One region of the Kitasatospora sp. NPDC051705 genome, then DNA from elsewhere that is predicted to be linked to it. Evidence: riboswitches for the same ligand, from Rfam matches in the RefSeq annotation. Region 1 holds a riboswitch; each other region holds the start of a gene.

What was found. A riboswitch is a leader RNA that binds a small molecule or an ion and turns the genes downstream of it on or off. The one in region 1 is predicted to bind cyclic di-AMP.
Region 2: another riboswitch for cyclic di-AMP. It lies ahead of ACIA8Q_RS06645 (transglycosylase family protein); the one in region 1 lies ahead of ACIA8Q_RS18610 (NlpC/P60 family protein).
Region 3: another riboswitch for cyclic di-AMP. It lies ahead of ACIA8Q_RS03880 (hypothetical protein); the one in region 1 lies ahead of ACIA8Q_RS18610 (NlpC/P60 family protein).
Region 4: another riboswitch for cyclic di-AMP. It lies ahead of ACIA8Q_RS04800 (transglycosylase family protein); the one in region 1 lies ahead of ACIA8Q_RS18610 (NlpC/P60 family protein).

The regions. Positions count from the first base shown of each region.
Region 1 is NZ_JBITCO010000013.1:91,640-96,941, reverse strand. It holds gene ACIA8Q_RS18620 (hypothetical protein) at 1-224, opposite strand, end outside; gene ACIA8Q_RS18615 (NlpC/P60 family protein) at 401-1,447, opposite strand; gene ACIA8Q_RS18610 (NlpC/P60 family protein) at 1,675-2,817, opposite strand; cyclic di-AMP (ydaO/yuaA leader) riboswitch at 2,828-2,981, opposite strand; gene ACIA8Q_RS18605 (NlpC/P60 family protein) at 3,328-4,365, opposite strand; gene ACIA8Q_RS18600 (NYN domain-containing protein) at 4,564-5,302, opposite strand, start outside.
Region 2 is NZ_JBITCO010000004.1:7,056-12,357, forward strand. It holds gene eno (phosphopyruvate hydratase) at 1-1,126, opposite strand, end outside; gene ACIA8Q_RS06645 (transglycosylase family protein) at 1,369-2,280, opposite strand; cyclic di-AMP (ydaO/yuaA leader) riboswitch at 2,282-2,452, opposite strand; gene ACIA8Q_RS06650 (cytochrome P450) at 2,663-3,967, opposite strand; gene ACIA8Q_RS06655 (SDR family NAD(P)-dependent oxidoreductase) at 4,180-4,599, shown strand; gene ACIA8Q_RS06660 (MazG family protein) at 4,629-5,302, opposite strand, start outside.
Region 3 is NZ_JBITCO010000002.1:281,368-286,669, reverse strand. It holds gene ACIA8Q_RS03890 (IclR family transcriptional regulator) at 1-709, shown strand, start outside; gene ACIA8Q_RS03885 (hypothetical protein) at 949-1,521, shown strand; gene ACIA8Q_RS03880 (hypothetical protein) at 1,653-2,909, opposite strand; cyclic di-AMP (ydaO/yuaA leader) riboswitch at 2,918-3,076, opposite strand; gene ACIA8Q_RS03875 (MoaF-related domain-containing protein) at 3,521-3,850, shown strand; gene ACIA8Q_RS03870 (alpha/beta hydrolase-fold protein) at 3,977-5,119, opposite strand.
Region 4 is NZ_JBITCO010000002.1:511,333-516,634, forward strand. It holds gene ACIA8Q_RS04785 (glycoside hydrolase family 13 protein) at 1-136, shown strand, start outside; gene ACIA8Q_RS04790 (LacI family DNA-binding transcriptional regulator) at 162-1,181, shown strand; gene ACIA8Q_RS04795 (hypothetical protein) at 1,306-1,506, opposite strand; gene ACIA8Q_RS04800 (transglycosylase family protein) at 1,810-3,096, opposite strand; cyclic di-AMP (ydaO/yuaA leader) riboswitch at 3,083-3,284, opposite strand; gene ACIA8Q_RS04805 (hypothetical protein) at 3,679-4,620, opposite strand; gene ACIA8Q_RS04810 (DUF397 domain-containing protein) at 5,191-5,302, shown strand, end outside.

The DNA of each region.
Region 1 (5,302 bases):
CCTCCGCCACCGCCTACGGCCCCGAGCCGGTCCCGGACGAGGGTGATCCGGCGCGGGTGGACGACGGGGTACTCGTCGTAGCCGGTGATCCGGACCGCCAGGTCGGCGGCGGCGGTCAGCCCGTCCGGTCCGGCGGCGGCACCGAGGACCAGGTTGCGGTACTCCGCCACCGCCTCCGCCGGGCCCGACCGGGTCGGCAGCGTCCGCGCCCGCTCGGCCAGCACCGCGGCCACCTCGGCACGCCGGTCCGCCGCCTGCCGGGCCGCCGTCTGTGGAACCGGGGGCGCCGGAGCGGCCGGCGGCAGCGACAGCTGGGCCAGCCCGCCGACCGCGAGCAGCAGCGCGGCTCGCCGCGACAGCCCGCGGCGGGGTATGTCGACCGGATCGGACGGCGGCGGGCTCAGAGCCGGACCACCCCGGCGACCGGCATCGCGTTGACGCTCTCGTAGCGGACCTTGGCGCCCGGGTAGGGGGCGTGCACGATCACCCCGCCGCCGGCGTACATCCCGACGTGGTGCATGTCCCGGTAGAAGATCACCAGGTCTCCCGGCCGCGCTTCGGAGAGGCTGACCCGCTGGCCGGCGTACGCCTGGGCCTGCGAGGTGCGCGGCAGGGTCACTCCGGCCTGCCGCCAGCTGTAGTACATCAGACCGGAGCAGTCGAAGGCGCGCGGCCCGGTGGAGCCGTAGACGTAGGGCGAGCCGATCATCCGCACCGCGGCGGCCAGTGCGGCCGCCCCGCGCTCGGAGGCGGGCGGGGCGCTGCCGAGGTCCAGCCGGTCGGTGCCACGGGTGGCCCGCTGCTCGGCGTCCCTGGCGTCCTGGGCGGCCAGCCGGGCGCGCTCGGCGGCGCCCAGGCTGTTGAGCAGCCGCTGCGCCTTGGCGAGCCGCTGCTGGACCTGCTGCTTGCCCTCGGCGAGCGAGCGGCGGGCCTGTTCCAGTTCGGCGAGCTTGCCGGAGGTCTCGGTGCGGCGCTGGTCGAGCCGGCGCTGGCGGGTGACCAGCTCGTGCAGGGTCTCCTGCTGCCGCTCGGCGGCCTGGTCCAGGGTGCGGGCCCGGGTCAGGTAGCCCTCGGGGTCGGTGGAGAGCATCAGCTGGACGGTCTGTGCCAGGCCGCCGCCGCGGTACTCGGCGCCGGCCACGCTCGCCAGGTCGCCGCGCAGCTGGTTGAGCTGTTCCTGGCCGACGGCGATCTCGCCCTGGAGGGCGGTCGTCTCGCCCTGGAGGCGCTGCTGGGCCTCCAGCGCGGCGTTGTACCGCTCGGACGCCTGCTCGGCCTCGTCGTAGAGCTGTTCGACCTGCGCCTTGACGTCCTTGCGGCTGGGCGGCTCGGGCGCCCCGGGGGCGGCCTGGGCACTGCCGCCGGTCGTGACGCCCAGGGCGGTGGTGGCGGCCGCGGTCAGCACCAGCGCACGGGCGAGCAGTTGGGAACGGCGGTGCACGGGCATGGCGGCGGCGGCTCCAGTCCTGCGGCACGGCCCCGCCGCCGCACCCGGTGGGCGGTCTGGAAGCGGGAGTCCGGTGGCAGACGTTAGCGAGTCCGGGCAAGCGAGTCCAAACCCCTCCGGACCCGAATATTCGACCACCAATCGGACATCCGTCCGTGCCCGGTGGAAAAGCCGCAGGCCCGGCCCTCCGTGACGGAGGGCCGGGCCCGGGTGCTCCGGAGCGGGGATCAGACCCGCACGATGGAGGCCAGCGGCATGTTGGAGACCGCCTCGTAGCGCACCGACGCACCCGGCTTGGGCGCGTGCAGCACCTGGCCGTTGCCGGCGTAGATCCCCACGTGGTGGGCGTCGCTGTAGAAGATGAGCAGGTCGCCGGGCTGCGCCTGGGAGAGGTCGCTGCCGATCCGGGTGCCGGCACCGGCCTGCTCCTGCGAGGTCCGCGGGAGCGACACGCCGGCCTGGTTGAACGCCCAGACCATCAGGCCCGAGCAGTCGAACGAGCTGGGGCCGGTGGCGCCGTAGACGTACGGCGAGCCGACCTTGGTGGCGGCGATGGACAGCGCCGCGGCACCGCGGGAGCTGCCGGCGGCGACCGGCTTGGGGGCGGGCGCCGAAGTGGTCGGGGCGCTCAGGTCGGTGCGGTTGCTGTCCCGCGAGGAGCGGTCGGCGGCCTGCTGCGCGGCCTGCTGCTGGGCGGCCTTCGCGGCGGCGTCGGCCTTGGCCTTGGCCTCGGCGGCGGCCTTCTCCTCGGCCGCGCGGAGCGCCTGGCGCTCCTGCTCGGTCAGCGTGTTGAGGAGGTCCTGCGCGGCCTTGAGCTTGCCCTGGACCTCGTCCTTGGCGGCCTTCAGCTGCTGAGTGGTGGTCTCCATCTCGGCGAGCTTGCCCTGGGCCTCGGTGCGCACCTGGTCGAGCTTGCGCTGCTCGTCCTGGAGCTGCTTCAGCTGCCCCTTCTGGGTGTCACCGGCCTGGTTCAGCGTGCCGGCCTGGTTGAGGAAGTTGTCCGGGCTCGCGGAGAACATCAGCTGGACGGTCTGGGATATGCCGCCGTTGCGGTACTGCTCGCCGGCGATCTCGGCCAGGCCGCCCTGCAGGTCGGTCACCTGCGCCTGCTGCCGCGCCACCTGGTCCTGCAGGCCGGTGACCTGCTTCTGCAGCTCCTGCTGCTTCTCCTGGGCGGCGTTGAGCTTCTCGGTGGCGACCTCGGCCTGCTCGTTGAGCTGGTCGACCTGCTCCTTGACCTGGTCCTTGGTCGGCTGCGGGTCGGCGTGGGCGCCGGACTGCGCGGACAGCGCGACCGCCGCGGCGGCGACACCGGTCAGGATCGACACCCGGGCGCGGCCGGCGGGCTTGGGACGACGATGGGACGCCACGAAGGCGGGCTCCTTCTTCCTACGTCCGCCTACCGGGTGAGCTGACGGGTTCGGGCCGGAAGCGGGCCCTACGGCGCCTCACGGCCGTTCCACCGGCCGACCTGACGCCGATTCACCCCGGAGGAACGTGGTTCCCCGGCTCCGCTCCACAGCGCCCCCGACCACTGGGCTCCCCGCCGGGCGGCCCTTCGGCCTGCCCCGCTGCTTCGCGAACTCGACGGAAACCACCGCCGCCACCCTGGCTGGGCGATCGACAGTGCGGTGGTTCGAGGCACGACCCTAGTAACTGAACCGTGATCCGTTCAAATCCTTGTCAGAAAAAAGATGGAAGAAGACCCAAGTTCATTTGTGAATATGACCGATGGTGATCACCACCGCACGCAAAGCTGATCGGCTTTCACCGCAAGGCCGTTCAGGAACCCGGGGCGCGCAGAAATCCGAACGCCACCCCCGGTCGGGAGTGGCGGGGATCACAGGGCCGGCGACGGCCCCGCGGCGGCTGTCCCGCCGTCAGACCCGGCGGATGGTGTTGATCGGCATCGCGTCGGCCTTCATCACCTTCACCACGTCACCGGTGTGCGGGGCGTGCACCACCATGCCGTTGCCGATGTACATCCCGACGTGGTGCCGGTCGCTGCCGTAGATCACCAGGTCGCCCGGCTGGGCCTGGTCCAGCGAGGGCACCCGGGTGCCGACGTTGCCCTGCTCCTGCGAGGTGCGCGGCAGCGAGACGCCGGCCTGGGCGTACGACCAGACCATCAGGCCCGAGCAGTCGAAGGTGGTCGAGCCGGTGGCGCCCCAGACGTACGGCGAACCCTGCTTGCTCATCGCCTTGGCGACGGCCACGGCCGCGTACCCGCTCGCGGGCGGCAGGCTGCTGAGGTCGACCCGGTCCGCGCCGCGCGAGGCCCGGTCGTCCTGCGCCTGCTGGGCGCGCAGCGCGGCCCGCTCGGAGGCGCTGAGCGAGTTCAGCAGGTCCTGGGCGGCCTTGAGCTTCTGGTTGACGTCCGACTTGGCCTGGTTCAGGTCCTTGGTCGTGGAGTCCAGCGAGGCCAGCACGGCGGCGGCCTCGGCCTTCTCCTGGTCCAGCCGGCGCTGCTGGTCCAGCAGCCCCTTGAGCGCCTCGGCCTGGCTGGTGCTGGCCTGCTGGACGCTGGAGGCCTTGTCCAGGTACCCGGACGGGTCGGAGGAGAGCATCAGCTGGACGGACGGGTCGATGCCGCCGGTGCGGTACTGCTCGCCCGCCACCTCGGCCAGGCCCGTCTGCAGCTGGGTCATCTGCTCCTGGCTGCGGGCCACCTGGTCCTGCAGCTGGTCGGCCTGCTTGCGGAGCTGGTCGGACCGCTCCTTGGCGCCGTTGTACTTCTCGGCCGCCTGCTCCTGCTCCTGCTGGAGCTGGTCGATCTGCGCCTTGACGTCCGTCTTGTTCGGCTGGGGCGCGGCGTGCGCGGCCACCTGGGCGGAGAGGGCGACCGCGGTCGCAGCAGCAGCGGTGAGCACGGAGACCCGCGCGCGGCTCGGCTGCTTGGGACGGCGGTGGGAGGCCAAGGACCGGCTCCTTCTTCCATCGGCCTCACCCGATCAGGTGAGAATCCGGAAAATAGGTTTGACGCCAGACCCTAGTGAAGATCCAAGGGATTTTCCACTCCCCCGATGGCGTGAACTCCACCCTCCCGCTGACTTCACGAGATCCCCACACCACCCCGAACCGGTCGCTGACCAGCCGTCATCCCGCCCGGGCGGGGTTCAGGGCCGCGCCAGGCGGTTCAGCAGCAGCACCGACGCCACCGGGCGTGCGCCCGCCTTCCGCACGCCCTCGGCCACCTCGCGGTCGGTGGACACCACCACCACCGGACGGCCCTGCGGCTCGGCCCGCACCAGACGCCGGATCAGCTCGTCCGCCGTCTCGCCGGTCCGGCTGAACCGCACCCGCACCCCGCGCGGTGGCGCCATGATCACCGGGACGTCCAGGTCCTGCCCGTCGAACACGCAGGTGACCTCCGCCTGGGTGCGCTGGGCGAGCATCGCCAGACCGCCCAGCAGCCGCAGCCGCTGCTGCTCGAGCGGCAGCGTCGGATAGCCGGTCTTCGTCACGTTGTAGCCGTCCACCACCAGGTGCACCTGCGGGATCGCCAGCAGCTGGTCCAGCAGCGCCGGGTCGTCCTCGGCCAGGCCGCGCCGGGCCACGTCGTGCGGCGAGGCCGACCCGGGCACCACGGCCTCCACCAGGTCCGCTGGCCGGATCTGCGAGACCGGCAGCGCCAGCTCCCGCTGCAGCCCCTGCGCCGACTGCAGCACGGTGTCCAGCAGCAGCCGCAGCCGCATGTCCTCGACGCTGCGCCCCTCCCGGGCCGACCGGCGCGCCTGCTCGGCCGAGGTCTCCAACTCGCCGACCCGGTGCCGCAGGCGGCGCGCCTCGGTCTCGGCGGCGCCGCGCTCGGCGGCCGCCTGCGCCTTCACCGCCTCCAGCTCGCCGGCCAGCCGG
Region 2 (5,302 bases), on a different contig from region 1:
GGTCGGCGATGGTGACGTCCTCGGTCTCGCCGGAGCGGTGCGACATCATGCAGCGGTAGCCGTTGCGCTGGGCCAGCTCGACGGCGTCCAGGGTCTCGGTCAGCGAACCGATCTGGTTCACCTTCACCAGCAGCGCGTTGGCGGTGCCGGTCTCGATGCCCTTGGCCAGGCGGGCCGGGTTGGTGACGAACAGGTCGTCGCCGACCAGCTGGACCTTGTCGCCCAGCTTGACGGTCATGGCCTTCCAGCCGTCCCAGTCCGACTCGTCCAGCGGGTCCTCGATGGAGACCAGCGGGTAGGCGGCGACCAGCTCGGCGTAGTACTCGATGAGCTCGGCGGCGGAGAGGGCCTTGCCCTCGAACTGGTAGGCGCCGTCCTTGTAGAACTCGGAGGCGGCGACGTCCAGGGCCAGCGCGACGTCCCGGCCGGGCACGTAGCCGGCCTTCTGGATGGCCTCGGTGATGAGGTCCAGGGCCTCGCGGTTGCTGTCCAGGTTCGGCGCGAAGCCGCCCTCGTCGCCGAGGCCGGTGGACAGGCCGCGCTCCTTCAGCACGCCCTTGAGGGTGTGGTAGACCTCGACGCCCCAGCGGACGGCCTCGGAGAAGGACTCCGCGCCGATCGGGGCGATCATGAACTCCTGGATGTCGACGTTGGAGTCCGCGTGCGAGCCGCCGTTGAGGATGTTCATCATCGGCACGGGCAGCACGTGGGCGTTCGGGCCGCCCAGGTAGCGGAACAGCGGCAGGTCGCTGGCCTCGGAGGCGGCGTGCGCCACGGCCAGCGAGACGCCGAGGATCGCGTTGGCGCCGAGCGAGGACTTGTCCGGGGTGGCGTCCAGGTCGAGCATGGCCTGGTCGATCAGGCGCTGCTCGGTGGCGTCGTAGCCGACCAGCTCCGGGCCGATCTGCTCGATGACGGCCAGGACGGCCTTCTCCACGCCCTTGCCGAAGTAGCGGTTCTTGTCGCCGTCGCGAAGCTCCAGGGCCTCGAAGGCTCCGGTGGAGGCACCCGACGGGACAGCGGCACGGCCGGTGCTGCCGTCGTCGAGGCCCACCTCGACCTCGACCGTGGGGTTGCCACGCGAGTCGAGGATCTCACGGGCTACGACGACATCGATGGACGGCACGAGGCATCTCCTTGCGGAAGCAGGGTCCGGCTGACGTTGGTGCTGCCGGCGGGACGATTGCGGAGTCGTTACGACCAGAGCCTAACCGCCCGGGCCCCCGGGGCCACGCTGGCCTCGGTCCCGTCTCAGCGTGTGGCCGCACTACCCACCGGTAGTTCACCCGCCCGCCCGGGCGAACCGGCCCGAATCCGGGCGGAGGGGGACGGATCCCCGCCCCCCTCCGCCCGGCGGGCGGGAGCGGCTCAGCCGAGGTGCAGGACCTGGCCGGGCATGATCAGGTTCGGGTCGCCGCCGACGGTGCCGCGGTTGCCGTCGTAGACCGACTGCCAGCCACCGGTGACGCCCTGGGCGGCGGCGATGGTCGACAGCGTGTCGCCGGACCGGACGGTGTAGTCGTGGCCGCCCTGCGCGGCGGCCGGGGCGGTGCGCACGGCCGGAGCGGGCTGGGCGGCCTGCGGCGCGTAGTGCTGCGGGGCGGCGGCCTGCGGCGCGAACTGCTGGTAGACGCTCTGGTGGCTGGTCCAGTACCAGGTGCCGTTGTTCTGGTACCAGAACACCTTCGCGTCGGCGTCCCAGCCGGCCTTGCCGGAGAAGCCCGGGGCCTGCGGCTGCGCCTGCTGCGGCGCGGGCTGCTGGGCGGCCGGCTTCGGGGCGGCCGGCTGGGCGGGCTTGGCGGCGGGCTGCGCCGGCTTGGCCGCGGGCTGGGCCGGCTTGGCGGCCGGCTTCGCGGCGGCGGGCTTGTCGTCCGAGGAGGTGTCGACGCTCGCCGGCGCGCCGCCCTTGCTCAGGCCGGCCTTCTGCGAGCAGACCGGCCAGGCGCCCGGCCCCTGCGAGGCGAGGACCTTCTCGGCGACGGCGATCTGCTGGCCCTTGCTGGCCTGGTTGGCCTGCGGCGCGTACGCGGTGCCGCCGTACGCCTTCCAGGTGCCGGAGGTGAACTGCAGGCCCCCGTAGAAGCCGTTGCCGGTGTTGATGCTCCAGTTGCCACCGCTCTCGCACTGCGCGACGGAGTCCCAGGCGGAGGCCGGGGCGGCGGAGGCGCCGGTGGCGGTGAGGATCGGCATCGCGAGTCCGACGCCGGCCACACCGGCGACGGCGATGGCCTTCTCGGCCTGGGTACGACGACGGTGGCGGCCAGTTCCAACGAACAGCATGAAGGTCCCTCTCCGCACGCCTGCGAGGTGAGCTGTCGGGTTCGGACCGGGAGGTGGCCCGGCCGCCGTCAGCGGAAACGATTCCGCTCGGGCGGCTTCACCCCAAGCCGTGGGGAAACGGCAACAAACCTGGTTCCCCCGCCCCTGCCCAGGGTTCTGGTCGGTTTCCCGTGACGCGGCGGGCAGGATTCGGCGTCCCGCGCACGAGGTCCGCAGCTGCGAACTCCAGGGAGAGTAGACAGATCCTCAGACCAATCACAAGCTCATATCACCGATATCACACAGAAATCACGGCCCGCGCTCGATCGCCCACCAACCGTGCGGCTATGTCCGGATTGATGGAGGTTCAGCCACCCCTCCAACGGCCGCCGGCGACACCCAGTCAGCGTGTCGGAGGGTCGGAAGGTTCCCGGAGGACGGCCGGCGGCGCGTGCGGGGAACGGCTCTCCGGGCTGAATTCCACCGGGAGTTCCCGCAGTCCCCGCATGATCAGGCCACCGCGCCAGCGCAGATTCTCCGGGCTTTCCGCCAACTGCAGATCCGGCAGCCGGGAAAGCAGCGTGGCCAGCGCGCTCCGGCCCTCCAGCCGGGCCAGCGGGGCCCCGATGCAGTAGTGGATCCCGTGGCCGAAACCCAGGTGCGGGTTGTCCGTTCGCGCCAGGTCCAGGGTGTTCTCGTCCGAGAACCTGGCCGGATCCCGGTCCGCCGCGGCCAGCACCACCAGCACCGGGTCCCCCACCGGGATGTCCACCCCGCCGATCGACACCGGCCGGGTCGCGAACCGCCACGTCGCCAGCTCCACCGGCCCGTCGTAGCGCAGCAGTTCCTCGATCCCGGTCTCCAGCAGCGCGCTCTCGCCGCGCGCCACCGACTCCTGCAGCAGCCTGCGCTGCTCCGGGTTGCGCAGCAGCGCGTACGTCCCGTTGCCGATCAGGTTGACGGTCGTCTCGAAGCCCGCGAACAGCAGGATGAAGGCCATCGCGGCGGCCTCGTTCTCGGTCAGGTGCTCCCCGTGGTCGCTCGCCCGGATCAGGCCCGAGATCAGGTCGTCCCCCAGGTCCGCCCGCTTGCGGTGGATCAGCTCCAGCAGGTACGCCCGCATCCGCTTCACCGCCCGGCCCACGCCGCCGCGCTGGCCGCCGCCGTGCCGGATCATCATCCCCGCCCAGTCGCGGAAGTCGTCCTGGTCCTCGGCCGGCACGCCCAGCATGTCGCAGATCGCGTAGATGGGGAGCGGGAACGCGAACTCGTGGATCAGGTCCGCCGACCCGCGCTGCGCGAAGCCGTCGATCAGGCGGTCCGTGAGCTGCTGCACCCGCGGCTCGAACTCCGCGACCCGGCGCGGCGTGAACGCCTTCGACACCAGGCGGCGCAGCCGGGTGTGGTCCGGCGGGTCGATGTTCAGCAGGTGCGTCATCAAGTCCGCCTGGCGCTCCCCCGGGATGCCGACCCGGCCGGTGCGGTGGGCCTGCTCGCTGTGGTGCGCCGGGTTCTTCGACAGCCGGCCGTCCGCGAGCGCCTGCCGCGCGTCCGCGTACCGGGTCACCAGCCAGGCCTCCACCCCGCTGGGCAGCGTCGTGCGGTGCACCGGGGCGTGCTCGCGCAGCCAGGCGTAGGCGGGGTACGGATCTGCGGCGAACTCCCAGGTGAAGAGCTGCGGGGCGGTGGGGGCGGGCTGCGCTGACATGGACCGACCGTATCCGGTGCACCGGGGCCCGCCGCCCCGCGGACGCGGGTTCCGGGACGGACCCTTGGACAGGTCTTAACCGTAGGGCGGGCGTGAGCCTGGTCACCTGAGGGGTAATCCCTGTTGCGGAGGGTCAGGTCGTGCCTACGATCCTCCGCAGAAATCGTGGGCGCCGGTGCGGTGTCGCCCACAGGGAGGAGCAGACCATGCGGGTGAGCGGGGCAGTCGTCGTCATCGCGGTACTCGACGGCGGGTCGGGAGCCGACCTCGCCCGCCGGTTCACCGCGGCCGGCGCCGCCGGTGTGCTGATCGCCGACCAGCACGTCGGCGTGGCCGAGGACCTCGCCACCGAGCTCGACCGGCCGGGCTGCCCGGTCGTCGGCGTCGGCGGGGACATCCGCCGCCCCAGCGACGTCGCCGCCCTCGTCGACACCGCCGAGAAGCACCTGGGCCCGATCGACCTGTTCTGCGTGGCCGGCCCCGGCGGCGAGCGGATCGTCTCCCTCGCCGACCTGCCCGACCACCTCGACCTGGAACGCCTCGCCGAGCTGCTCGCGCTCGTCGGCGAGGCCATCGGCGAGGTCGTCCCGCCGCAGCGGCGGCCGGTCGGGAGCACCGCCGCCGCGGCCTGAGCCGGCCCCTCCGCCCGCCGGCCGGCCGGCTACTCGCCGGCCGGTTCGAGGCCCTCGGCCGCGCGCACCGCGTCCCGGTACCCGCGCGCGGCCGACCGCAGCGCCGCGTCCACGTCCACCCCGGCGTCGTGCGCCCGCTGCACGACCGCCAGCAGCAGCCGGCCCGCCGACTCCGCCGTCAGCCCCCCGGGCAGCTCGTACGGCTCGTCCGGCACGCCCGCGAAACCGGCCTTGCGCACCCGCGACACCAGCTTCGCCGCGTACGCCAGCGACGGCAGCCCGGCCGGCACGCCGTCCAGCACCGACTCCCGGTCCGACTTCTCGGCCGCCTTCAGCTGCTCCCAGTTGGCCTCCACCTCGGCGGCGCCCTCCGCGGTGACGTCACCGAAGACGTGCGGGTGCCGGTAGACCAGCTTGTCGACGAGGTCGCCGGCCACGTCGTCGATCGAGAACGCCTCCGACGGGTGCTCCTCGGCGATCCTGGAGTGGAAGAAGACCTGGAGCAGCACGTCCCCCAGCTCCTCGCGGAGCGTCTCCCGGTCCCCCTCCTCGATCGCCTCGACGAGCTCGTACGCCTCCTCGACCAGGTACTTCACCAGGCTCTCGTGCGTCTGCTCGGCGTCCCACGGGCAGCCGCCCGGCGACCGCAGCCGGTCCATCACCGAGACCAGGTCCAGCAGGCGCGCCCCCGGGAGGTCGTAGG
Region 3 (5,302 bases), on a different contig from region 1:
GGAGGCGCTGGCCGACTCCGGTGGTGTCGCCACGCTCAGCGAGCTCTCCACCAGCTCCGGCCTGCCGATGCCGACCATCCACCGCCTGGTTCGTACCCTCGTCCAGCAGGGCTATGTGCGCCAGGACACCGCGCGCCGCTACACCCTCGGCCCCCGGCTGATCCGCCTCGGCGAGACGGCCGGCCGCCTGCTCGGCAGCTGGGCCCGTCCCTACCTGGCCGAACTCATGGAGGCCACCGGCGAGACCGCCAACCTGGCGGTGCTGGAGGGCGGCGAGGTGGTCTACGTCGGGCAGGTGCAGTCGCGGCGCTCGATGCGGATGTTCACCGAGGTCGGCCGGCGGGTGCAGCCGCACTGCACCGGCGTCGGCAAGGCGTTGCTCGCCCAGCTGCCCGAGGAGGAGGCGCGCGCGGTGCTCGGCCCCAACCCGCTGCCCGCGCACACCGAGTACACCGTCACCGACCCGCAGGAGCTGCTGGAGCAGCTCGCCGAGGCGCGCGAGCGCGGCTACGTGGTCGACGACCAGGAGCAGGAGATCGGCGTGCGCTGCATCGCGCTCGCCGTACCGGGCGCGCCCACGCCCACCGCGCTCTCCGTCTCCGGCCCCGAGGCCCGGATCCGCGCGCTGGAGGAGCAGGCCGGCGCCTCCGCGCTCGTCCCGGTGATGCACCACATCGCGGCCCGGCTGGGGCAGGTCCTGGCTCCCTGAACGGGCTCAGCCCCTCTCCCGGTGCGCCGGAGGCCGGCCTGACCCCGGATGCGCCGCAGGCCGGACGGCCCCCGGTGCGCCGGAGGTCCGACGAGCCGACTTCCGGTGCACCGGTGCGCCCGTCCAGGCGAACGGCTGGCGGGTTGTCCGGGCCCCCGGCGGCCGCCCCGCCACCCTGGGTGCGGGCGCGGCGCGCGACGGCGCGGGCCGCCGGAGCGCAAGGGCACGGGTGAGTCGCGATGGAACGCAGGAGCACGGGGCGTCGGGGATCCGGCGGGGTCGGTGGGGCCGGGCTGGTCGCCGTGGTGGCGGCGGGTTGCGCGGTGGCGGTGCTGGCCGCCGGGCCGTCCTGGGCGCTGCGCCGCCCCGAGCCGCGGCCGGTGGTGGACGTCGGCGCGGCCCTGGTCAAGCCCTCGAACTCCGACCTGGAGGTGGTCCGGATCGACCCGGACCCCGCTCCGCCCGGTGGCAGCACGACGATCCACGCATTCGTCGGGAACGGCGGCCCCGACACCACCGCCTCGCCGTTCACCGTCGTGGTCACCCTGCCGGAGGGGGTCACCCCCGAGGAGCCGTTCTTCCCCGAGGACTGCGAGGTGTTCCAGAACGGCCACCGGGTGCGCTGCGTCTTCCCCGCGGGGCTGAAGTCGGGGCGCAGCGCGACCGCGCTCGTCCCGGTCCGCCTCTCCCCCGACCTCCCGCTCGGCACCCTCCAGGGCGGCTGGGTCGCGGTGCGCGGCGCGGACGACAAGGACGAGACCAACAACCGGAAGCCGTTCGAGATCAGGGTGGTCGAGACGACCAACGACTGAGCCGGTACGCCCGAGCGCCCGGGGCCGAGTGGTCGGCCCCGGGCGCTCGGGCGTCAGCAGCCGGGAACGGGCTGCCGGCGGTGATCACGTGAGCCGTCGGGCCCGAGCGGCTGGACCCGACGGCTCACGCGTCAGCGGTAGACCCGGACGTAGTCCGCGGCCATGCTGAGCGGCGTGGTCCCCTGCGGCGCCGGGTGGTACTGCCCCGCGCACACCGAGAGGTTGAGGATCAGGTACGCCGACCAGTTGGCGCCGACGCCCTTGCCGTCCGAGAAGACCTTGACGCCGTTGACGTACCAGTCGACCGAGTTGGCGCCGTAGTAGGTGCCGATCGTCACCCACTGGTCCTTCGCGACGGCACCGGCGTCGGTGTAGTACTTGGCGTTGCCGGGGTTGACGTGGTTGGTCAGCTCCAGCAGGTTCGGGTTGTCGGGGTGGTACTCGAAGGAGTCGATCTCCCCGTTGCCGTTCTTCCAGGTCCACAGGGCCGGCCAGGCACCGGAACCGGACGGCAGCTTGACCCGGGTCTCGGCGTAGTCGCCGGTCTTGACCTGGAAGCCCTCGCTGGAGCCCTCGGTGGTCAGGAAGCCCGCGTTCCAGGCCTGCTTGCCGTTCTCCAGGGTGGTGCCGCTCGGCGCGGCCGTGAAGGTGGCGACCCCGTTGGCGACGCTGACGTTGTTCTTGTTCAGCAGGTCGAGCTTGTTGTCGTCCGGGTTGTGGTTCCCGTACCTGTAGGCGGTGCTCTTGTCACCGACCCAGCGCGAGCCCCAGGTGATCGAGCTGTTGAACTCGTCGGACCAGGTCAGCGCCTTGCCCGCGACCGGGGAGGCCGGGGTGCCCGCCGAGGGGCTCGCCGTGGCACCGGGGGCGCTGGTGGGGGACGGCGTCGGGGTGGCGGTGGGAGCCGGGGTCGGGGTCGCCGTGCCGGAGACCACCAGCTGCTGCGAGGGCAGGTTGTGCCAGGCGCCGCCGAGGTCCTGCCAGAAGCCGAACTGGCTGTACGTCCCGGCCGGCAGCGCGCGGGCACCGCTGGTGAAGGACAGCCCGCTCGGGCAGATCTGCACGTTGGAGAGGTTGCCGGGGAAGTCCAGGTTGGTGCCGCGCGCGTCGCGCACGCCCACACCCACCGTCTTCGCGGTGACGCAGGCCGAGGAGTGGACGGTCAGCGAGGCGGTGGCGGCCTTGTTGGCGACCATCGTCGCGGGGGCCAGCCGGTCCTGGGTGACGGTCGGGGTGGTGGCGGCGTGGGCGGCGACGGTCGCCGGGAGGCCCAGCAGACCGGCACCGCTGACGGCGACCGCCCCGGTGGCGGCGAGGGCGGCGAAGCGGCCCCGGTGGGCCGGGCGGGCGTGGCGCGGCGTGCGGCGCCGGAGGGCAGGCTGGTGCATGGGGTGTCCTCTGCGACGCCTGCGAGGTGAGCTGTCGGGTTCGGGCTGCAGTTGCCCGGCCGCCGGTGGGAGCGGCTTCACCCCTAGCCGCGACCCGCACGCGGGAGAGCGTGCGGGCCGGGCGCTGACCTTGGTTCCCCCGCTCCCGTCCACTGTGGTCCTCGGTTGCCCGCCGGCGGGTGGACGGGACTCGGCGTCCCGGCGGCGGGGTCCGCGTGGCGGACGGCCGTTGCAGGCTAGGCAGACCGTCCGTGAACGGACAACTCTGCCGGGCGGGTTGTCGCGCAGCTCACAGTGGTGTCGATCAACGACGCTGCGTGGCGGTCGAGTTGATCATCCCCTCGGCCGAGCCGGGCGTCCACCCGGCTCCCGGCCTGCGCCGCCGGCGCCCGGCGACCGGAGGACGGCTCGCCGGTGCCGCCGAGGGACGTCCGGCGGGCGCCCGCCCGGTGCGCCCTCCGGCGCGGCCGACTCCCCCGGCCGCGCCCGGCACAACTGCACCCGCCGGGCTCGCCCGGTCGGATAAATTGGAGGTCCGACATCTTCCGCAGTGCACAAGACCCCACGGACCACCCGTGCGCACCCCACCGGGAACGAGGTACCGCCCCACCATGACCGCGCCCTTGCCCGCCTTCGCCGGCCGCACCTACCTCTTCCGGGCCGACAACGGCGCGGCCTTCCGCAACGCCTACTCGGCCGACGGCACGCGGCTGCGCTGGGAGGGCCTCGGCGAGTCCGCGGGCCAGTGGGAGGACGTGCGGCTGCACGTCGCCGAGGTGGCGCCGGAGATCTACTTCGTCAGCTGGACGGAGCAGAGCGGGATCACCGTCAGCCACGTGATGGACCTCGGCAGGCTGACGGTCCGCGCCTTCTGGACATTCGAGGGCGAGGGCGGCCGGGTGGGCGAGCTGCACACCGGGACCCTGGAGCGGGTGGCCTGACCGATCGGTCCGGGCGGTCCGGCCGGGGGCCGCTGCGGTCCGGAGCCGTTACGGTCAGGGGTCGGTCGGGCCTGGGCCGGGCTCGGGCCTGGGCCGGGCTCGGGCCTGGGCCGGTCGGACCGGGGCTCAGACGGTCTGGTTGGGCACCTTGAGGTGCTGGGACAGCCACTCGAGCGAGGAGGGCAGCAGCGCGCTCCACGTCTCGAAGTTGTGGCCGCCGTTCTCCAGCATGCTGTAGGACACCTTCATCGGGTCCTTCACCGCGTCGACGAAGGCCTCGGTCTCGCGCCGGTAGTCGCCGTCGCCCTTCTTGGTGCCGGCGAGGAGCACGGACACCTTCGGCTGCGGCAGGTTCTTCAGCCGCCACAACAGGTTCGCCTCGTTTCGGCGCTGGCTGCTGCCGCCGAACAGGTCCCCCGTGGTCGGGTCGTCCGCCGCGTCGTAGTAGGCGGAGAGCGCGACGGCCGTCGGGAAGACGTCGGGGTGGCGCATGGCCAGCTTGAGCGCGCAGTAGCCACCGGTGGAGTTGCCCATGAAGGCCCAGGCCTGCGGGTCCGCGGAGACCCGGTAGCTCGCCTGGATCGCCGAGGGGACGTCCTTGGTGAAGTAGGTGTCGGACTGCGCGCCGCCCGGGATGTCCTCGCACTCGGTGTCCTGCGGCAGGGCGGGCGAGGGGCGCACCAGGACCATGACGGTCGGCTGCATCCGGCCCTCCTGGAGCAGCTTGAGCGCCGCGCCGGGGTAGTTGAAGCGCGTGATCAGGTTCTCGGCGATCCCCGGGAACCCGGTGCTCACGATCACCGCCGGGAACTGCTTCTGCGCGTACTCCGGCTGGAAGTACTGCGGCGGCAGGTAGACGTAGCCCTCGGTGGAGAGGCGACTGACCGCGCCGTCGATCCGCACCTTGCGGATCTCCCCCGACTGGGCGGGCTCGCGGCCCATCGCGCCGCCGCCCTTGACGGAGGCGTGGCCGATCGTCTCCACGAGCAGGCGCCCGGAGGCGTCCGCCTTGTTGTGGATGACCACCGGTCCGGTGTCGCCGGTGCCCAGCAGGTCGTCCCAACTGCTGTAGAAAGCGAAGTAGTTGTTGGCCACCAGGCCGAGCGCGGCGAGCACCGCGAGCTGGGTCGCGAGCAGTGCGCCGATCCTCCCCAGGACCGCCTGCCAGGTCGCTCTCGCGAGTCTGGGCCAGAGCCAGACCGTGCCGGCCATCATCACGACGGCGATCAATACGGTCAGCGCCAACACCTTGTGGCTCGTCAGACCCATGTCCTGCTTGCTCCCACGCCTCGAACTCCAGTCCCCTCCGCTGGGGACATCCGAGGAGGTCACCCCGGTTCCCCCCGCCGGGGCGCGAGGATCAACCCTAGCGTCCGGCTGGGAGAAGGCTGACGACGGCTGGGAGGTCACGGGGAGTCTGCTGGTCGTTTCCGGGTAACGGATAACAGGTGA
Region 4 (5,302 bases), on a different contig from region 1:
CTGCACGGTGAACACCACCGGCGAGCCGGTCCGGATACCCGTGCCCGGGCGGCTCCTGCTCTCCTCGGCGGACCCGGTGGTGGACGGCGGCGAGACGGTGCTCGCACCGGACAGCACCGGCTGGTGGGCGGTCTGACGTGGTTGCAATAGGCTCTGGGACCGTGACTACGGCGCGACTCTCAGACATCGCGGCGCAGGCGGGGGTCAGCGAAGCCACCGTCTCCCGCGTACTCAACGGCAAGGCGAACGTCTCGGCCGCCACCCGGCAGACCGTGCTGGCCGCGCTCGACGTGCTCGGTTACGAGCGGCCGACCCGGCTGCGCCAGCGCAGTGCGGGCCTGATCGGGCTGATCACGCCGGAGTTGAGCAACCCGATCTTCCCCGCGCTGGCCCAGGTGATCGAGCAGGTGCTCAGCCGGCACGGGTACACCCCGGTGCTGTGCACCCAGACGCCGGGCGGATCCACCGAGGACGAACTGGTGGAGATGCTGGTCGACCGGGGCGTGGCGGGCATCGTCTTCGTCTCCGGGCTGCACGCCGACTCCACCGCCGACCACGACCGGTACGCCCGGCTGGCCGGCCGCGGGGTGCCCTTCGTCCTGATCAACGGCTACAGCGAGCGGATCGCCGCCCCGTTCATCTCGCCGGACGACCGCGCCGCGATGTGGATGGCCGTCCAGCACCTGGCCGAACTCGGCCACGAGCGGATCGGGTTGGCCGTGGGGCAGCGCCGGTACGTGCCGGTGCTGCGCAAGATCGAGGGCTTCACGGCGGCGATGCGCGAGGTGCTCGGGCGCAGCGCGGAGGAGGCCGAGGACCTCGTCCACCACACCCTGTTCAGCGTCGAGGGCGGGCACGCGGCCGCCGGGGCGCTGCTCGACAAGGGCTGCACGGCGATCGTGTGCGGCAGCGACATGATGGCCCTCGGGGCGATCCGGGCGGTGCGCCAGCGCGGGCTGTCGGTGCCGCAGGACGTGTCGGTGGTCGGCTTCGACGACTCGCCGCTGATCGCCTTCACCGAGCCGCCGTTGACGACGATCCGCCAGCCGGTCGAGGCGATGGCCACGGCGGCGGTGGACGCGCTGCTGGAGGAGGTCGGCGGCAACGCGGCCCAGCGGGGGGAGTTCATGTTCCAGCCGGAGCTGGTCATGCGGGGCTCGACGGGGGCCTGCGCGCGCTGAGCGACGGGCCGTGGACGGCCGACGGGCCCCGGGGAGCGACCGCTCCCCGGGGCCCGTTTCGCATGGGTGCCGTGTGCCGTGTGCCGTGTGCGGGGGTGGCGCGGACGGCGGCGGGTGGGGCGGGTCAGCCCTGCTGGTCGGTGGGGCGGCTGCGGGTGAGCCGCCGGTCGCCGGCGGGGTCGCCGGTCCGGGTCCCGGTGCGGCGGCCGCGGGCCAGGTAGTCCCGCAGGACCAGTTCGACGGCGTCCTGCGGGTTCTTGGTGCCGGAGAGCAGCATCGCGTCGATCGCGAGGTTGGCGTCGAGTGTGACGGTGACCTGGGCCATGGTGGCTCCTCCTCGGGTGCAGAGCAGCAGCATGCCCGGTGTGGCCGGCTTTGACCATGACCTTCGGCCGGCGGAGGGCGGGTACGCCGGAACCCCCGGGGGAGAGCGATCGGGCTCTCCCCCGGGGGTTCCGTGTGGCGGGCGACGGGGGCGGGTGACAGATGACGGGTTTCAGATGATGAAATCTGTCGGCTGAAATCTGAAATCTGAAATCTGTCAGCTGTTCGCCGTCAGCTGTTCGCCGTCAGCTGTTCGCCGTCAGCCGTCGGCTGTGCCGTGCCGCCCGTGGCCCGCCGGTGTGCCTCAGACCCGGCCGGCGAAGTCCGGGGCCCAGTTGGCGACGGTCTGCTCGCGCACGCCCGAGCTCGGGTTGGCGGCCTCGACGTACTTGCCGCCGCCGACGTAGATCGCGACGTGGTAGACGCCGGAGTCCTGGCCGTTGTTGGACCAGAACAGCAGGTCGCCCGGCTGCAGGTTGTCCAGCGAGACGTGGGTGCTGGCGGCGGCCTGGTCCGCGGCCACGCGCGGGATGGAGACGCCCGCGGCGCGCAGCGCGGCCTGGGTCAGGCCGGAGCAGTCCCAGCCGCCGTTGCCGGTGCCGCCGTAGACGTAGGCCTGGCCGACCTTCGACTCGGCGAAGGAGACCGCGGCGGCCATGCTGCCGGTGGCGGCCTGGGCCGGGGCCTGGGCGGCCGGGGCCTGGGTCTGCGCGGCCGGCTTGGCGTTCACGGCACCGCCGTCGGTGGTCTGGCCGGACTTCTTCGAACGGTCGAACCAGCTGAAGTCGGAGCCGGACTTGGTCGCGGTGGCCGCCTGCCGGCCGTGGCCGGCGTCCTTGAAGGACAGGTGCTGGCCCGGGTAGATGGTGTTCGGGCCGTCGGTCAGGGTGCCGCGGTTGAGCTCGTAGAGCCGCTGCCAGCCGCCGTCGATGTTGTGCTTGTCGGCGATGGAGGACAGCCAGTCGCCGGCCACGACGGTGTAGTCGTCGCTCTCGGCCTGGGCGCCGCCCTGGGTCTGCTCCTGGTGCTTCTGGGTCCAGGTGCTCTTGGCGGAGTCGCCGGAGGTCTGCTCCTGGGCCGGCGCGGCCGGCTTGGTGGCCGGGGCGGGGGTCTGCGCGGGCTTGGCGGCCGGGGCGGGCTTGGCGGCCGTAGCACCGGCGGTGGAGCCCGCGGAGGTGTCGACGGCGGCCGGGGCGCCGCCCTTGGTCAGGCCGGCCTGGACCGAGCAGACCGGCCAGGCGCCGGGGCCCTGCGAGGCGAGGACCTTCTCGGCGACGGCGATCTGCTGGTCCTTGGTGGCCAGGTTGGCCTGCGGGGCGTACGCGGTGCCGCCGAAGGCGGCCCAGGTGCTGGAGGTGAACTGCAGGCCGCCGTAGAAGCCGTTGCCGGTGTTGATGCTCCAGTTGCCGCTGCTCTCGCACTGGGCGACCTTGTCCCAGGTCGCGACGGAGGCGGCGGAGGCGGTGCCGGTGGTGAGGCAGGGGATCGTGAGGCCGACGCCCGCGACGCCGATGGCGGCGATGACGCGGCGGGTGCGGCTGGACAGACGGGTGCCGTTGGTGGGCAGCATGAAGACGTGGTCCTCTCCCACGCCTGCGAGGTGAGCTGTCGGATTCGGGCTGGAGTTGCCCGGCCGCGCTGTGGACGCGGCTTCACCCCTAGCCCTGAACCGTTCCTGGGAACAGTCCGGGGCGACTTACCTGTGGGTCCCCCGCTCCTGCCGTGGTGCGTTTTCGCGCTGCCAGGGCATCCGACGGCAGGACTCGGCGTTGCGGATGAACTGGGTCCGTGTGGTCACGAACGGGGAGCACGTTAAGCAGACTTAAGTTCAAACCGCAAACACTGTGATGCGCATCACGGTTTGGCGAGAATGATCGTTTCCGCTGTCCGTCATGATCCGAAATGATCGTTTTCCCGCAACGGCGCCACGGGTGCGCACAACTGGCCGTTCCTCAGGAAACGGCTGACGACGCGTCGGGGTGCGATCGGGCGCGTCCGCGATGCGGGAGGCGCGGCCGATTCCCGGCCGCCGGCCCGCGCCCCGGGCAGAACCGATCAAACATCAACAGAACGGACATCACGCCTATTCACGCCTTAACTCCCGTACGGGGCAAGCCGGAAGGGCCCGGAACGAAGCCGTTCCGGGCCCTTCGGTGCGCGTGGTGTCCCGCTACTACTCCTCGGGCCCCCCGGCGGCGGCGTGGGCGCCGTGGGTGCCCTCAGCGGCCTCCGCGGCGGCCTCCGCCTCGGCCTGGGCCAGCTCCTCCGGGGAGGGCGCCGGCAGCGCGGCCAGGTAGGTCGAGGCGATCAGCTGGCCGACCGTCGGGTAGGCGCCCAGCGGAGCGGCGGACGGGCAGCCCGTCTCCTCGGCGGCCGTCGCGAGCAGCTCGGAGTCGGCCTCCGGGCCGATCACCAGCGGGGCCAGCGCGGGGCGCAGGGAGCCGGTCTCCTTGAGGTGGTTGACGGCCGCGGCCACCGAGCCGGGCACGTCGAGCGCGGCGGGGATGACCGGGACGGCCAGCCGGGCCGCCAGCAGTACGCCGGTGATGCCGGCCGCCGCGGCGGCCTCCTCGCCGCCGACGGTGGTCAGGACCACGCCGTCCGCGGCGGTCGCGATGGCGAACAGCCTGGCCCGGTCGGCGCGGGCCAGCCCGGCCTCGGACAGGCGCACGTGGACGGCCTCGGCGAGCAGCGGGTGCGGGCCGAGCACGTCGGTGACGGACGCGCCGTACTCCGCTGCGAGGGCGTGGAGTTCGGTCAGGAAGCCGTGCGGGCCGGGGACCAGCGGGACCACGACGGGCACCGGCAGGCCGGCCTCGGCGGCCATGGCCAGGAGCTCGGCGACGGTGCGGTCCTCGCTGTCGTCGGCCTCGGTGTTCCCACCGGGGAGGTAGCCGACCGCGGTGCGGACGCCGGCCTGCTCGCTGCGGACGATCGACAGCAGTTCCTCGACGACCGAGCGGGACTCGGGCCCTGCGGTCGCGGGCACGGCCAGCACCAGGGCCGGGGCGCCGGTCGGAATCTCGGGGCGCTCGGGACGGCGGTGGCGCCCCCGCGCACGGGAGCCTGGAGTGCGGACGGGCAGTGGCGCGCCCGGGATGGCTGCGGTGCTCATGCCGGAGATCGTAGGACATCGGCCGGTCGGGCCTGCAGTCGGCTGCCGTTCGGGTTCCGCGCGGCCGCGGTGCGCGCGCGGTGCGCGACGTGTGCCGATCCGGGCGGATCCACAGCAATGCGGACATATCTCACCCAACCCCCGGAAGGGCTCCGGTGGTTGCCGTGACGTCCCGGACGGGGCTGCGCGTTGCACGTGCGGTGCGTGAGATGTCTCACAGCGCGGAGGTGCTGTCCGATGCGTCTGACGGAGGGTCACAGGAGTGCGACTCCCGGCATTCGAAGATCAACATTCAGCGGGGGTCCGCTCACGGCCGGTTATCGGGACTTCGTCGATTCAGTCGGCTATGTCCGTTTACGTACCGTCAGGAAAAGGGTCCGTGAAGAGTTCGGGGCCGCCGGTGAAAAGCATCGTGCACCTGCAACGTCCCGTGCTGATGCACGTGCACTGCAGCTATCATCGCGTCAAGTGAGGCGTTGTTCCGGGCCGGTACGGGGCCGGTCCGTTCGTTCGGCGGGTGCCGGGGGCGCCGCGCTGGACGACCACTCCGGAGCTCTTCGGGAGATTTCTATGCACGACTCGCAGGACACGCACGGCTCGTACGACACCTACAACGGGATGGCGGCCGCCGACCTCAAGGGGGTGGTCTGGCAGAAGAGCCTGCACAGCAACTCCCAGGGGA